Nisaea sediminum: one gene and its partner. The protein of the gene in region 1 interacts with the protein of each later gene in a pairwise test. Links are inferred from orthologs where the notes say so. Each region holds a gene or a part of one and is shown in the gene's direction. Other genes may lie near its edges.

Evidence for each region.
Region 2: the proteins of IG122_RS08030 (region 1) and dnaA interact in binary tests that used the Escherichia coli proteins (3 or more experiments, as listed by UniProt). The link is inferred for Nisaea sediminum from one-to-one orthologs.

What each region holds. Positions count from the first base shown.
Region 1 is NZ_JACZCQ010000003.1:614,428-622,401, forward strand. The notes cover bases 2,701-5,537. They hold IG122_RS08030 (replicative DNA helicase), read left to right. Parts: upstream 2,701-3,281; coding sequence 3,282-4,793; downstream 4,794-5,537. Other genes in these bases: rplI (50S ribosomal protein L9), read left to right, coding at 2,701-3,068; alr (alanine racemase), read left to right, coding at 4,793-5,537. In the rest of the region: fabD (ACP S-malonyltransferase), read right to left, coding at 1-300; rpsF (30S ribosomal protein S6), read left to right, coding at 608-1,096; rpsR (30S ribosomal protein S18), read left to right, coding at 1,100-1,354; IG122_RS08020 (DUF2232 domain-containing protein), read left to right, coding at 1,397-2,386; more of rplI, read left to right, coding at 2,454-2,700; more of alr, read left to right, coding at 5,538-5,929; IG122_RS08040 (MlaE family ABC transporter permease), read left to right, coding at 5,976-6,749; IG122_RS08045 (ABC transporter ATP-binding protein), read left to right, coding at 6,766-7,554; DNA repair protein RadA, read left to right, coding at 7,569-7,974. UniProt on the Escherichia coli protein: The main replicative DNA helicase, it participates in initiation and elongation during chromosome replication. Travels ahead of the DNA replisome, separating dsDNA into templates for DNA synthesis.
Region 2 is NZ_JACZCQ010000006.1:525,718-533,674, reverse strand. The notes cover bases 1,723-4,542. They hold dnaA (chromosomal replication initiator protein DnaA), read left to right. Parts: upstream 1,723-2,336; coding sequence 2,337-3,749; downstream 3,750-4,542. Other genes in these bases: dnaN (DNA polymerase III subunit beta), read left to right, coding at 3,935-4,542. Also shown: IG122_RS14540 (hypothetical protein), read left to right, coding at 32-400; IG122_RS14535 (enoyl-CoA hydratase), read left to right, coding at 454-1,230; rpsT (30S ribosomal protein S20), read left to right, coding at 1,331-1,597; more of dnaN, read left to right, coding at 4,543-5,053; DNA replication/repair protein RecF, read left to right, coding at 5,142-6,320; gyrB (DNA topoisomerase (ATP-hydrolyzing) subunit B), read left to right, coding at 6,345-7,957. UniProt on the Escherichia coli protein: Plays an essential in the initiation and regulation of chromosomal replication. Binds in an ATP-dependent fashion to the origin of replication (oriC) to initiate formation of the DNA replication initiation complex once per cell cycle.

The sequences.
Region 1 (7,974 bases):
CTCGCCGAGGGAATGCCCCGCGACGTAGCTCGCCATGTCCCCGATCGACTTGCCGCTCTCGGCCTCCAGGACCCGGACCACCGCAAGGCTTACCGCCATCAGCGCCGGCTGAGCGTTACGAGTCAGGACGAGCTCCTCTTCCGGCCCCTCGAACATCAGCCGGGACAGGGGCTCGCCCAACGCATCGTCAACCTGCTCGAAAACCTCGCGCGCGGCGCCGTAGGCCTCGGCGAGCGCTTTGCCCATTCCGACCGCCTGGGAACCCTGGCCGGGAAACGTGAATGCGCGAACCGTCGTCATGTTTGAAATCCTTGTATTTTAACCAAGGTATCGTTCTGTCCTTCCGCGCCGGGCCTCGCGCCCGCATGAAGGCGGCGTATGCTCCACGCCCTCTTTATCAGCGGCGCCAAAGAGAACGAGCCGGAAAAGCGCTGTCAAGCGGAACCGTCTCTCAGGTTGCACGCCTTGGGGTTTTGTGTATATTCCGCCGGTCCCGCGCTAAGGCACCCCGGTGCCGGGGCGGGATATTACATAACTCCTTGCCGGCAGAGCCGGCTTAGCAGCGTCCCTTTGAACGGGGCGTTCTGATTATCCGTAAGGAGATAAAATGCCTCTCTATGAGTGCGTGTTCATTGCACGCCAGGACATCTCGTCCGCCCAAGCCGAGCAGCTCACCAGCGATTTCTCCGAGATCATCACCAACATGGGTGGTGAGATCAAGAACACCGAATCCTGGGGCCTGCGCTCCCTCGCTTACAAGATCAAGAAGAACCGCAAGGGCCATTACGTGCTGATGCACGTCGATGCCCCGTCCGATGCCATCCTCGAGATGGAACGGCAGATGCGCATCAACGAAGACGTGCTGCGCTACATCAGCCTGCGCATCGAGGAAGTGCCGGAAGGCCAATCCGCGATTCTTCTCGCCAAGTCCGAACGCAGCGACCGCGGTGGCCGTGGCGGCCGTCCGGGTGGCGGCCGGTTCGACCGTGGCGACCGTCCGGAACGCGGTGACCGTCCGGAACGTGGTGACCGTCCGGATCGCGGCGACCGCTTCGACCGCGGCGACCGTGACAACAGCGAAGCCCAGGGAGACTGATCCATGAGCACTCTTACGATTTCCCGCGCCGCCGTTCGCAAGCCGTTCATGCGCCGCCGCAAGTCCTGCCCGTTCTCCGGCCCGAATGCGCCGCAGATCGACTACAAGGACATCAAGCTGCTGCAGCGCTTCCTGTCCGAACGCGGCAAGATCGTTCCGAGCCGCATCACGGCCGTTTCGGCCAAGAAGCAGCGTGAGCTGGCGAAAGCCATCAAGCGCGCCCGCTTCATGGCCCTGCTGCCGTACGTGCTCAGCTAAGGGATCAGCCGACACCTGCTTTCGCGGGTTCGACGAGGCAAGATGTGGTCAAAGTGGTTTCCCATAGGAGCGGCGGCACTCGCGAGCGCGCTCATGTATCTCTCCACGATCCTCGGATCGTTCGGAGCGATTCTGCTCGCCTTCCTGTCTCCGCTTCCGCTCTTCGCCCTCTCGCTTGCGCGGGGGTGGATTGCGGGACTGACCGCTACCCTGGTTGCGGGGGCGATCGTTCTGCTCGCCGCCAATTCCATGGCCGGCCTGTTCTTCGTGATCATTTCCGGTCTGCCGGCGGTGCTGCTGACACGCAAGGCGTTGTTGGCGAGACCGCTGAACGACGATCCGGAGAGCACGGAACTCGAATGGTATCCGGCCGGCATGCTGGTTATGTGGCTGACGGCGCTCCCCGCGGTGGGATTGCTGACGGCCGTTCTGGTCGCGGGCCTGCAGGGTCCGGGTCTGGAAGCCATGGTCCGGACCGAGGTCGAGGGGATGTTCAATGCGATGGGAACGGCGAGCGAAGGGATCTTCGCCCTGCCCCAGGAACAGGTGGACGCCCTTATAAACCTCACAGTTGCCGTTCTACCCGGCATTGCCGGACTGCAATGGTCCATGCTGACCCTCGTCAACGGCCTTCTGGCCCAGGGCGTGCTCGCACGCTTCGACGCCAATCTGAGGCCGTCGCCCCGAATGCGGGACATCCGATTGCCGGTCTGGGCGCCCTTCCCGCTCGCCATCGCTGCTCTGGCGGCGATGCTCGCGGATGGAGCCCTCGGCTATCTCGGCTGGAACGCGGTGCCGATCCTGTGTCTGCCCTTCTTGCTCTCCGGTCTCGGGCTCGTCCATGCCCTCGCCGGAGCGTCGAACGGCAAGCGTTGGCTTCTGCCTGCCACCTATACGCTGATGATTCTGTCCTTCGTTCCCTACCTGGCATCCTTCCTTCAGCTCGTTTGGATACTGCTTATCCTGGCGGGACTGGTGGATCACTGGGCGGATCTGAAAGGGCGGATCGCACGGAATTCGAATCAAACGTGATCCCGGTCGGAACCGGCCCGCGCCGCAGCTTCGCGGCAGAGGCCCCGGCCACAAAGGAGTAAGAGAAATGGAAGTCATTCTTCTGGAGCGTATCGAACGTCTCGGCCAGATGGGCGACGTCGTTAACGTGAAGCCGGGCTTCGCCCGCAACTTCCTGCTGCCCCAGGGCAAGGCCCTTCGTGCGAGCAAGAACAACCTGACCCACTTCGAAGGCCAGCGCGCCCAGCTCGAAGCGGAAAACCTCGAGCGCAAGGGTGAGGCCGAACAGGTCGCGACCAAGCTCGCGGGCATGGTGGTTCCGGTGATCCGGGCCGCCGGCGACAGCGGCCAGCTCTACGGCTCCGTCACCTCCCGCGACATCGCGGACGCGGTCACCGCCGGGGGCGTCACCGTCAGCAAGCGCCAGGTCGTGCTCGACCGCGCCCTGAAGATGCTCGGCCTCGAAGAGATCCGCGTCGTGCTGCATCCGGAAGTGTCGGTGAACATCACCGTCAACATCGCCCGCAGCGCCGACGAAGCCGAACAGCAGAAACTCCTTGGCCGTGCCGTCGGCACCGAAGAAGCCGAGGAAGCCGAGGAAGAGGAAGAAGCCCAGTTGACGGCCGAAGCCGCTTCCGAGCTGCTTGAGGAAGGCCTTGCCGAGGCGGCCGCCGACGAGGAAGAGAAGCCTGCGGAGGCCTGAGCCTTTTCGCGTCTCTCACCAACTGTTCCGGAAACGGCCGCCCGTCGGGGCGGCCGTTTTCTTTTTCACAGGGTCAAGCCCTTGGTTTTCGGGCCGCAAATCCGAGATATCCCCGCTATTCAGCTTTATACACAGCCGTAAGTCTTTGATAAATCACGGCTTGGGGATAAGATTGCTGAAGACGTCCACAGCCCTTCTTGGTATGTGTATCTGATGTCCAGTTCAGAGCCATTCTCGACCATCACATCTCTCACGCGCGCGGAACCGCAGACCAGCGAATACCGCGAGCCTCCCCACAACCTAGAGGCGGAACAAGGTCTGCTCGGCGCGATCCTGGTCAATAACCGTGCCTTCGAGAGGGTCAGCGAGTATCTGGCGCCTGAACATTTCGCCGACCCGGCTCATGGGCGCATCTTCGCCGCCTGCGGCCGGCTGATCGAGAAAGGCCAGATCGCCAACCCGGTGACCCTGAAACCGCTCTTCGATCAGGACGATTCCCTGCAGGAGGCCGGCGGCGCGCAGTATCTGGTCCGGCTCGCCGCCTCCGTCGTCACCGTGATCAATGCCGACGATTACGGCCAAGCGATCTATGACAGCTTCCTGCGCCGCGAACTGATCGATCTCGGCGGCGAGATCGTCAACGTGGCCTACAAGCACGATCTCGACCTGCCGGCGGCAGATCAGATCGAGGCCGCGGAATCGAAACTCTTCAGTCTCGCGGAACGCGGCTCCAGTCAGGGCGGCTTCCAGGATTTCGGCGAGGCCCTGACCACCGCCGTCCGGATGGCCGAGGAGGCTTTCAAGCGAGACGGCGGGCTTGCGGGTATTTCCACCGGTCTGACCGACCTCGACGCCAAGCTCGGCGGCCTGCACCCCTCGGATCTGCTGATCCTCGCCGGCCGGCCGGCCATGGGAAAGACCGCGCTGGCGACGAACATCGCCTTCCATGTCGCGACCGCCGCGCTCAAGGACCCGGAACTCGACCGCCAGGTCGTCGCCTTCTTCTCGCTCGAAATGTCGGCCGAACAGCTCGCCACGCGTATTCTGGCCGAGCAGACCGAGATCTCGTCGGAGCATATCCGGCGCGGCGAGCTGACGACCGAGGACTTCCAGAAGCTGGTCGCCTCCAGCCAGGACCTTGAGCGGGCGCCGCTCTATGTCGACGATACCCCCGCGATCACCATCGCCACCATGCGCGCCCGCGCGCGGCGCCTGAAGCGCCAGCAGGGACTTTCGCTCATTGTGGTCGACTACCTGCAGCTCATGCGCCCTTCCGCCGGTCAGCGGGCCGACAACCGGGTGCAGGAAATCTCCATGATCACCCAGGGCCTGAAGGCGATCGCCAAGGAACTGGACGTGCCGGTCATCGCCCTGTCCCAGCTTTCACGCGCCGTCGAACAGCGCGAGGACAAACGCCCCGTGCTGGCCGACCTTCGAGAATCCGGATCGATCGAGCAGGACGCGGACGTCGTCATGTTCGTGTTCCGCGAGCAGTACTATCTCGAGAAGGGCGAACCCGCGCAGCGCATCGATGAGTCCGACGAGAAGTTCCACGACCGGCACGACCAGTGGAAGGACCGCTGCGAGAAGTCCTACGGCAAGGCCGAGGTCATCATCGGCAAGCAGCGCCACGGCCCGACAGGCACCGTCACGCTGCACTTCGAAGGCTCGACGACCAAATTCTCCAATTTCGTCTCGGACGATCACATCCCGGACAGCTTCTGATGCTCGATACCTCTCCGGCAGCCGGCGGCTCCGATGCCGCGTCGGAACTCGTGGTCGATCTCCGCGCGGTCAAACAGAACTACCTGTCCCTGCAGCAGCGGCTCGGAAAGAGCGAATGCGCCGCGGCCGTGAAGGCCGACGCCTACGGAACGGGCGCGGACAAGGTGGCTCCGGCGCTCTTCGAGGCTGGCTGCCGGACCTTCTTCGTCGCAACCGTCGACGAAGCGATCGCCCTCCGAAAGATCCTTCCCAGCGCCCGAATCGCCGTGCTCAACGGTCTGCTTCCGGGGACCGAACAGGTCATTCCGGAGCACGATCTGATCCCGGTCATCAACGATCTGGAGCAGGTCTCACGCATTCGCGAAATGTGCGTCGCCGCCGGCCGGGCGCTGCCGGCCATGCTGCATATCGACACCGGGATGAACCGGCTTGGCCTGTCGCCGGACGAGATGGATCGTGTGGCCGAGGATCCCGATTTGCTGACCGGCCCGGACTGGCTCTACGCGATCTCGCATCTCGCCAGCGGCGACGATCCCGGCAACCCGGAGAACGCGGCGCAACTCGCGCGGTTCGCCGACCAGCGCCGCCGTCTAAAGCGGCCGCTGCGGGCAAGCCTGGCCAACTCGGCCGGGATCTTTCTCGGTCTGGATTATCATCTGGATCTCGCCCGCCCCGGCTTCGCGCTTTACGGCGGCCGGGTGGAAGACGGCAAACCGAGCCCGATGGAGCCGGTTGTCCGGCTGCGGGCGCGCATCCTGCAGGTCCGCACCGTCCTCGCAGGCGACAGCATCGGCTACGGCGGCACGTACAAGGTGACCAAGGATGCGCGTATCGCCACGGTAGCCGTCGGCTATGCGGACGGTTATCTGCGCTGCCTTTCGGGCAAGGGCGCGGCCTATATCGGCGACCAGCGCTTCCCCGTGGTCGGCCGGGTCTCGATGGACATGCTTGCCGTCGACGTCAGCCACGCGGATCCGACCGAAGTCTATCCGGGCGGCTATATCGAGCTGCTCGGAGCGCATTACACGGTGAACGACGCGGCCGATGACGCGGGAACCATCGGTTATGAAATATTGACAGCTCTCGGCCATCGCTATACCCGACGCTACATCGAAGCGGCGAGCGGAGAGTCCTGATCATGCGTATCCCGATGCCCGGATCCCACGGGGGAAACGCCAGCGCATGACCTTCCTCGCAGCCGTGGGACGGACCTTCCTTGGGTTCCTTGCCGCAACCGGGCGGCTCACGATCTTTACCGGGATAACGCTCGGTCATTGCGTCCGTCCTCCGCTTTACTGGCGCCTGCTCATGCGCCAGATCGTCGATATCGGCTATTACTCCCTGCCTGTGGTCGGACTGACCACGCTCTTCTCCGGCATGGTTCTGGCACTTCAGAGCTATACGGGCTTCGCGCGGTTCAACGCAGAGAGCGCCGTCTCCACCGTCGTCGTGCTCTCCATGACGAGAGAACTCGGCCCGGTACTGGCCGGCCTCATGGTCGCGGGCCGGATCGGCGCCTCGATGGCGGCCGAGATCGGCACGATGCGGGTGACCGAGCAGGTCGACGCGCTGACCACGCTTTCGACCAATCCGTTCAAGTATCTCGTCGTCCCCCGGGTCCTGGCCGGCATGATCAGCCTGCCCTTCCTGGTGCTGATCGGCGACATCATCGGGGTTTTCGGCGGCTATCTGGTCGGTGTGCACAAGCTTGGCTTCAATGCCGGGACTTACCTCAAGAGCACCTTCGAGTTCCTCGAGACACAGGACGTGGTCTCCGGCCTCGTGAAGGCGGCCGTCTTCGGTTTCCTGATCGCCGTCATGGGCTGCTATCATGGCTACCATTCGGGCCGCGGCGCCCAGGGGGTCGGCCGGGCGACGACCAACGCGGTGGTATCGGCCTCCATTCTGATCCTGATATCGAACTACCTGATCACCGAACTCTTCTTCGCCCGCTAGACGGCTGGAAAGCGCGATGGCCGAAACCACGGCGGCAAATCCCAAGATCCGGATCCGGGGCCTGCAAAAGTCCTTCGGCTCCAATCATGTGCTGCGCGGGCTCGACCTCGACATCGCGGCGGCGGAGTCCGTCGTCGTGATCGGCGGGTCCGGGACCGGCAAATCCGTTCTGATCAAAACCATCACCGGCCTGATGGAAGCTGACGGCGGCACGGTCGAGATCGACGGCGTCGACGTACTCAAGCTGACTCCCTCCGAGCAGCACGGCATGATGAACCGCTTCGGCCTGCTGTTTCAGGCCGGCGCCCTCTTCGACTCGCTGACCGTTCTGGAAAATGTCGCCTTCGGCCTGGTCGAGGCACAACGCATGCCCCGCGGAAAGGCGCACAAGCTGGCCCTCGACTTCATGGGCCAGGTCGGTCTGGAGCCAAGCGTCGGAGCGATGTATCCGGGAGAGATTTCCACCGGCATGCGGAAACGCGCCTCCCTCGCCCGCACCATTGCGACCCATCCCGACGTCGTGTTCTTCGACGAGCCGACCACGGGCCTCGACCCGATCATGGGCGACATCATCGACGAGTTGATCGTCAAATGCGTCAAGGACCTGAAGATCACCGCCCTCACCATCACCCATGACATGGACAGCGCGCGCCGGGTCGGCGACCGGATCGCGATGCTTTACGACGGCAAGATCATCTGGCAGGGCCCGACCACCGAGATCGACAATTCCGGAAATCCCTATGTGCACCAGTTCATCAACGGCCTCGAGGAAGGCCCGATCGAACTGGTGACGCGCCGGGCCTGACGGGGCACGCGGCGATGGCAAAATCCCAGTCCCGCTATGTCTGTCAGGAATGCGGCGGCGTGCAGCCCAAATGGGCCGGCAAATGCGATGCCTGCGGCGCCTGGAACACGCTGGTCGAGGAGGTGGTCGAGAAGAGCGCGCCGAAAGGCCTCAGCGGTGCCAAGGGCCGCCGGATCGAGTTCGTCGATCTCGCCGGCAGTTCCGAGAAACGCCCGCGCCGGGTGACGAAGATTGCCGAATTCGACCGGGTCGCCGGCGGCGGCCTCGTGCCCGGCTCGGTGATCCTGATCGGCGGCGATCCTGGTATCGGCAAATCCACGCTGCTGCTGCAGGTTACGGCCAAGCTTTCGGAACATTGCCTCTGCGCCTATGTCTCGGGCGAAGAAGCGCTCGATCAGGTCCGGATGCGGGCCCAGCGGC
Region 2 (7,957 bases), on another replicon or contig:
GTCTATTCGGCGACAGATGAGGCGCGGGTCTTTGATCCCGGCCCTCCGTTCTCTTGCAAGCGTGCTGACTCTGGTCCTGCTCCTGGCTTTCGCCCGGACGGGAACGGCGGCGGACGGTTTTGTCGAAGGCTTTGCCGACCTGCCGCTGATGCCGGGTCTGGAACAGATCCCGGATGCCTCGCTTGCCTTCGATGCGGCCAGCGGCCGGATCGTTGTCGCTTTTGCCCGCGGACCCGTCTCCGCGGATCAGATCCGGTCCTTCTACGCGGAAACCCTCGGCCAGCTCGGCTGGAGCGGTGCGGGGGAGGACAGCTTCCAGCGCGAGGGGGAGAGACTCACGCTGGATTTCACACCGGACGGCGGAGAAATGCTGGTCCGGTTTTCCTTATTGCCAAGGTGACCGGAGCGGTCCGCCAAGGGCCGGACGGTATACGGATGAATGGGAGCGATCCGATGGCGTATGAATGTATTGAAATCGAGAAGCGCGGGCCGGTCGGCCTGATCACGCTGAACCGGCCGAAGGCGCTGAATGCGCTGTCGAGCGTGCTGATGGCGGAGCTGGGCAAGGCGCTCGCCGCCTTCGAGGCGGATGACGAGATCGGCTGCATGGTCCTGACCGGCAGCGAGAAGGCCTTTGCCGCCGGCGCCGACATCAAGGAAATGCAGAGCAAGAGCTTTGCCGACGTGTTCAGCGAGGATTTCATCACCAGCGGCTGGGAAGACCTGACCCGCTGCCGCAAGCCGGTGATCGCGGCGGTCGCGGGCTATGCGCTCGGCGGGGGCTGCGAGGTCGCGATGATGTGCGACTTCATCCTTGCCGCCGACACCGCCAAGTTCGGCCAGCCGGAAATCACCATCGGGACCATTCCGGGTTCCGGCGGTACCCAGCGCCTGACCCGTTTCGTCGGCAAGTCGAAGGCGATGGAAATGTGCCTGACCGGCCGCATGATGGATGCCGAGGAAGCCGAGCGCGCGGGCCTTGTCAGCCGCATCGTTCCGGCAGCCGAGCTGCTGGACGAGGCGATCAAGACGGCGGAGCGGATCGCGGCCATGTCGCGCCCCTCCGTGCTGATGGCGAAGGAGGCCGTGAACCGGGCCTACGAGAGCACTCTCGCCGAGGGCATCAAGTTCGAACGGCGGCTGTTCCACGCCACGTTCGCCACCGAAGACCAGAAGGAAGGCATGTCGGCATTCGCGGAAAAACGGCAGCCCAATTTCAAACACCGCTGATTCCTGAAATCAGTCGGATTTACGCGGTTGACGCGACGGGGGCACTCGTCTATAAGCCGCGCTCTTGATTTTCCGCGCATCGAGCTGGGATTAGAAGCAAATGGCGCAACATCAGTCTGCCAAGAAACGTATTCGCCGGAACGAACGGCGCCGGGTCGTCAATCATGCCCGGATCAGCCGGATCCGCACCTTCGTGAAGAAGGTCGAGACGGCGATTGCCGGCGGGGACAAGGAAGCGGCCCAGGCCGCCTTCAAGTCCGCGCAGCCCGAAATGCAGCGTGGCGTGACCAAGGGCGTTCTGCACAAGAACACCGTGGCCCGCAAGCTGTCGCGGCTGTCCGCACGCATCAAGGCGATTTCCGCTTAAGTTCTGTCGCGCCGACAGGACTGGATTGAAGAGCCGCGGCCCTTGCCGCGGCTTTTTCATATTTGCCGTCCGTGTTTGCCTGGGAACGGCTTTCCGTGACCGCTCGATGACAGTTTCGTTGGGGTTTGGTGACCGGAATCCGGTCCGGCAGCCTGGCCGGGTGCCCCGATGCGGCGCGTTTAGTTATAAAATCTCATTAAAAACAGTATGTTAATAACTTCCTTCCGGAGGATGAAATCGGAACGCGATGTCATCTTTGAAGGACGGAATTCAAGGCTTTGATTCAAAGCGGAGATTGATTCTGTCAAGGAAAAGATCCGCGCCCGGAACGAAAAAAAATCGTCATTTTGGACAGAGTCTAGGTTGCGCACAGGGGGGCTCTTGGGTAGTTTGGCTGCCTGTTGCCGCGCTGGGGTGCAAACAAAATGAATAGTAAATTTCAAAACTTCAGTTCCGGTGCTCGCTATATGTTGTGGTTCGGACAGGCTTTCACCACGAGCGCCAAGTAAGAACTTCAGCATTTCGAAGTTTTATTTCGCACAACCCGAAGAGTTCAGGGCGTCGCCGGGAGCGATTTCCGCTGGGGAAAGTGCGTCCGGGGTTAAGACGGTCTGACTGGCCGGTCATTATTGGGTGGGGCAACTAGATGACCGAAGCTTCGTTGGAAGAGGGGACAAGAAGAGGTTTGAATGTGTTGGGTGAATTCGGACCGGGGCGGCATGTTGGCGGGAGCGGGCAAATGACCGCGGACGTGGCCGGTGATCAGGAACTATGCTGGGCGCGGGTGCGCGGTCGGTTGCGGACCGAACTGGGCGATGCGGTTTTCCGGAACTGGCTGAAGCCTCTCAGCTTCGAGGGCATCGACGAGGGCACCGCGATCATGCGGGCGCCGAGCCCCTTCGTGCGCGACCGGGTGCGGTCGCAATATTCCGATCGTCTGCGCGCGATCTGGTCTGTCGAACATCCCGGCGTGAAATCGATCGCAATCTTTGCCGCGGGCCGGGCCAAGGCCGAACCGGTGTCCGAGGCGTCCGAGACCGAAGGCCTTGCTGCCGATGCCGCGGAGATCGGAGCGCCGATGCCGGCACCGGCGGTGAGGGGTGCCTACGAGCCCGAGGCGCGGCCCGATTTCGAGGCGCCGCTCGATCCGCGATTCACCTTCGACAATTTTGTCGTCGGCAAGCCGAACGAACTGGCCTTCGCCGCGGCCCGCCGGGTTGCGGAAAGCGAGGCGGTTCCGTTCAATCCGCTGTTCCTCTACGGCGGGGTCGGTCTCGGCAAGACGCATCTGATGCATGCCATCGCCTGGCATGTCCGGCAGAAGGATCCGCGCCGGCGGGTGATCTATCTCTCCGCCGAGAAGTTCATGTACCAGTTCATCCGGGCGCTGCGTTTCCGTGATACGGTCGCCTTCAAGGAACAGTTCCGCTCGGTCGACCTGCTGATGATCGACGATGTGCAGTTCATCAGCGGCAAGGATTCCACCCAGGAAGAGTTCTTCCATACTTTCAACGCGCTGGTGGACCAGAACCGCCAGGTGGTGATTTCCGCCGACAAATCGCCGACCGACCTCGAAGGCATGGAGGAGCGGCTGCGCTCCCGCCTCGGCTGGGGTCTGGTGGCCGATATCCATCCGACGAACTACGAGCTGCGCCTCGGTATCATGCAGTCGAAGGCCGAACGGCTCGGCGTCGAGATGCCGGAGAAGGTGCTGGAATTCCTCTCGCACAAGATCTCCTCGAACGTCCGCGAGCTCGAGGGGGCGCTGAACCGGATCGTCGCGCATTCGACGCTGGTCGGTCGCGATATCTCGCTGGAGATGACCCAGGAGGTCCTGGCGGATCTGCTTCGGGCCAATGACCGCCGGGTCACCGTCGAGGAAATCCAGCGTCAGGTCGCGAACCATTTCCAGATCCGGCTCTCGGAGATGCACTCGGCCCGCCGCTCGCGTGCGATCGCGCGGCCGCGCCAGGTGGCGATGTATCTCTCCAAGCAGCTCACCTCGCAGTCGCTGCCCGATATCGGGCGGAAATTTGGCGGCCGCGACCACACCACGGTGTTGCACGCGGTGAAGAAGGTCGAGGAGCTTCGGGGCCTGGACAAGCAGTTCAACGACGATGTCGACCTGCTCCGCCGGATGCTGGAATCCTGACCCCCGGAGGCCGCTTCCGGCGCCGATCCCAATAGGTCAGAAAAGCGAACTTTTTTGCCCTTGAAACTACCGCAAGCACCATGCACTTGTGCTATAGTTTCACGGACCTGCCTCATATGGTGGCCCATGGCTGCCGGCGGGTGGGTAAATTGGGGATCAACGTTCCAGCCGATAAGTAGAAGAATATGAAAATCGTTATTGATCGCGCGGCTTTGCTGAAGCCTCTCGGACACGTCCAAAGTGTGGTGGAACGGCGGAATACGATCCCGATTCTGTCCAATGTTCTGTTGAAGGCGGCGGATGGCCGGCTCTCCCTCAGCACGACCGACATGGACATGGACATCGTCGAGTCCGTGGCCTGCGAAGTGGCGGAGCCCGGCGTCGTCACGGTGCCGGCCCACACGCTCTACGATATCGTGCGCAAGCTGCCCGAGGGATCGGATGTCGAGCTGGCCGCGACAGGCGATGTCAGCCGGGTCACGATCCGCGCCGGGCGCTCGAACTTCTCCCTGCCGGCCCTGATGCCGGAGGAGTTCCCCGCCCTCAGCGGCGATGCCCTGCCGCACAGCTTCGTCATCAGCGCGGCCGATATCTGCATGCTGATCGATCGGACCCGTTTCGCGATCTCCACCGAGGAGACCCGCTACTACCTGAACGGCATCTATCTGCACGCGGCCGACGCCAATGGCGTCAAGGTGCTGCGCGCGGTCGCGACCGACGGCCACCGTCTGGCGCGGGTGCAGATGCCGCTGCCGCAGGGCGCGGAGGAGATGCCGGGCGTGATCGTGCCGCGCAAGGCTGTGAACGAGATCTACAAGCTGATCGGCGAGGTCGAGGGCGATGTCACGGTCTCCCTTTCCGACACCAAACTGCGTGTCGCCTTCGAGGATACGGTGGTCACCACCAAGCTGATCGACGGCACCTTCCCGGACTATGAGCGGGTGATCCCGAGCGGCAACGACAAGATGCTGCATGTGGACCGTCAGCGCTTCTCCGAGGCGGTGGACCGCGTGGCGACGATCTCGACCGAGAAGTCCCGCTCTGTGAAACTCGCCGTGACCAGCGGCCAGCTGACCCTTTCGGCGAGCAGCCCGGATAACGGCACCGCGCAGGAAGAGGTCGAGGTCGATTACAGTGCGAGCGATCTCGAGATCGGCTTCAACTCGAAATACCTGCTGGACATCACCGGTCAGATCGAGGGCGAGAAGGCGGTGTTCAAGCTCGCCGATCAGGCCTCGCCGACGATCATCCTCGACCAGGATGACGAGAGCGCGCTTTACGTGCTGATGCCGATGCGCGTCTGAGGACGGACCGGTCCCAGGCGGCCCGGCGGCCGAGCCAGCACGAATGGAAATGTTGAACGCATTGCGAAACACGGACATGTCCCGACCGATGCCCGGACCGGCTGAGATCAGCGCCGGACGGGTTTCGCCGTGCGTCAGCCGCCTGTCCGTGACCGGATTCCGCAATTATACCGCCGCCCGCATCGAGACCGATGCGCCGGCGGTGGTCCTGACCGGCCCGAACGGGGCCGGCAAGACCAACCTGCTCGAGGCCGTCTCCTTCCTCTCTCCCGGCCGTGGGCTGCGCCGGGCGCAGATTTCCGAGGTCGGACGCGCGCAGCCGGATGGCAGCCATGCCAACTGGGCGGTCGCCGCCGAGGTGGAGGGGCTCGAGGGCACGGTCTCAATCGGTACCGGACGGGATCCCGGCCCGGAGGGTGACGGCCGCTCCGGCGGCGAGAAGCGGCTTGTGCGGATCGACGGCGCTCCGGCGAAAAGCCAGTCCGCCCTCGCAGACCATCTTTCCGTCTCCTGGCTGACGCCGCAGATGGACCGGCTCTTCATCGAGGGCGCCTCCAACCGGCGCCGCTTCCTCGACCGGCTGGTCTATACCTTCGATCCGGACCATGCCGGCCGGGTGAACGCCTATACCCATGCGCTGCGCGAGCGGGCGCGGCTCTTGAAGAACGGGACCCGCGACCGGGCCTGGTTTGCGGCGCTCGAGGAATCCATCGCCGAGAAGGCGGTCGCCATCGCCGCGGCGCGCACCGGTCTGGTGGCGCGCCTCAACGCGGAGACGGAAGCCGGCTCCGGCCCGTTCCCGGGCGCCGAGCTTTCCCTCGAAGGAGAGGTCGAGGCCGATATCGCCACCCGGCCTGCGCTGGCGGTGGAGGACGATCTGAAGGCGCAGCTCGAAGCCACGCGGCGTCTCAACGGCAGCGAGCCGGCCCCGGTGCCGGGCCCGCACCGCAGCGATCTTCTTGTGCGTCACCTTCCGAAGGACATGATGGCGCCGCATTGTTCGACCGGCGAGCAGAAGGCGCTTCTGATCGCCATCGTGCTCGGCCATGCCCGCCTCGGCGCGCAGGAGACCGGCGCGGTGCCGGTCCTGCTGCTGGACGAGGTCGCGGCGCATCTCGATAGCGGCCGCCGGGCCGCGCTTTATGATATTCTCCTCGCGCTCGGCGGGCAGGTCTGGATGACCGGTACCGACCGCGCGCTTTTCGCGTCCCTCGAGGGCGCCGGTCAGTTCTTCGCCGTCGAGGACGGCGCGGTCCGGTCCGACTGATCACCTGCGTAACTGGGAGCCGACATGGCACAAGACGATCTTCCGGAACAGAACGGCGCGAATGGCGAGCAGGCCGAGTACGGCGCCGAATCGATCAAGGTCCTGCGCGGTCTTGATGCGGTCCGGAAGCGGCCGGGCATGTATATCGGGGACACCGACGACGGCTCGGGCCTGCATCACATGATCTACGAGGTCGTGGACAACGCCATCGACGAGGCGCTGGCAGGTCATTGCGATCTCGTAACGGTCACGCTCAACGCGGACGGATCGGCGACGATCACGGACAACGGCCGCGGCATCCCGGTTGATATCCACTCCGAGGAGGGCGTCTCCGCCGCCGAGGTGATCATGACCCAGCTCCATGCGGGCGGGAAGTTCGACCAGAATTCCTACAAGGTCTCCGGCGGCCTGCACGGCGTCGGCGTCTCGGTCGTGAACGCGCTGTCCGAGAGCCTCGAGGTCCGCATCTGGCGCGAAGGCAAGGAGCATGTCATCCGTTTCCGCCACGGCGAGGCCGAGGCGCCGCTCGAGGTGGTCGGTCCCGCGAACGGCAAGAAGGGCACCGAGATCACTTTCCTGCCGTCGTCCGCGACCTTCACCAAGACCGTGTTCGACTTCAAGACGCTGGAACATCGCCTGCGCGAGCTCGCCTTCCTCAATTCCGGGGTGCATGTGCTGCTGACCGACGCGCGCGAAGCGGAGCCGGTGAAGGTCGACCTCTATTACGAGGGCGGCCTGAAGGCCTTCGTCGAATATCTCGACCGCAACCACCAGGCGCTGCACGAACCGATCGTGGTTATCGGCGAGCGCGACGGGATCACCGTCGAGGTCGCGATGGAGTGGACCGACAGCTATCACGAGAACACGCTCTGCTTCACCAACAACATCCCGCAGCGCGACGGCGGCACGCACCTCGCCGGCTTCCGCGGGGCGCTGACCCGGACGGTCAACAACTACGCCCAGGAAAGCGGGATCGCGAAAAAGGAGAAGGCCCAACTCAGCGGCGACGACGCCCGCGAGGGCCTGACCTGCGTGCTTTCGGTGAAGGTGCCGGATCCGAAATTCTCCTCCCAAACCAAGGACAAACTGGTCTCCTCCGAGGTCCGGCCGGTGGTCGAGTCCATCCTTGGCGAGAAGATGCAGCAATGGTTCGAGGAGCACCCGCAGGACGCCAGGCGCATCGTTTCCAAGGCCTATGAAGCCGCTGCCGCCCGCGAGGCGGCGCGCAAGGCGCGCGAGCTGACCCGCCGCAAGGGCGTGCTCGACATTGCCAACCTGCCGGGCAAGCTGGCCGACTGCCAGGAGCGGGATCCGTCGCTCTGCGAACTCTTCCTGGTCGAGGGCGACAGCGCCGGCGGCTCCGCCAAGCAGGCGCGCGACCGCAAGACCCAGGCGATCCTGCCGCTGCGCGGCAAGATCCTGAACGTGGAGCGGGCGCGCTTCGACAAGATGCTATCCAGCCAGGAGATCGGCACAATCATCGCCGCGCTCGGCACCAGCATCGGCTCGGAAGAGTTCAATATCGAGAAGCTGCGCTACCACAAGATCATCATCATGACGGACGCCGACGTCGACGGCAGCCACATCCGGACCCTGTTGCTGACCTTCTTCTTCCGGCAGATGCCGGAGCTGGTCGA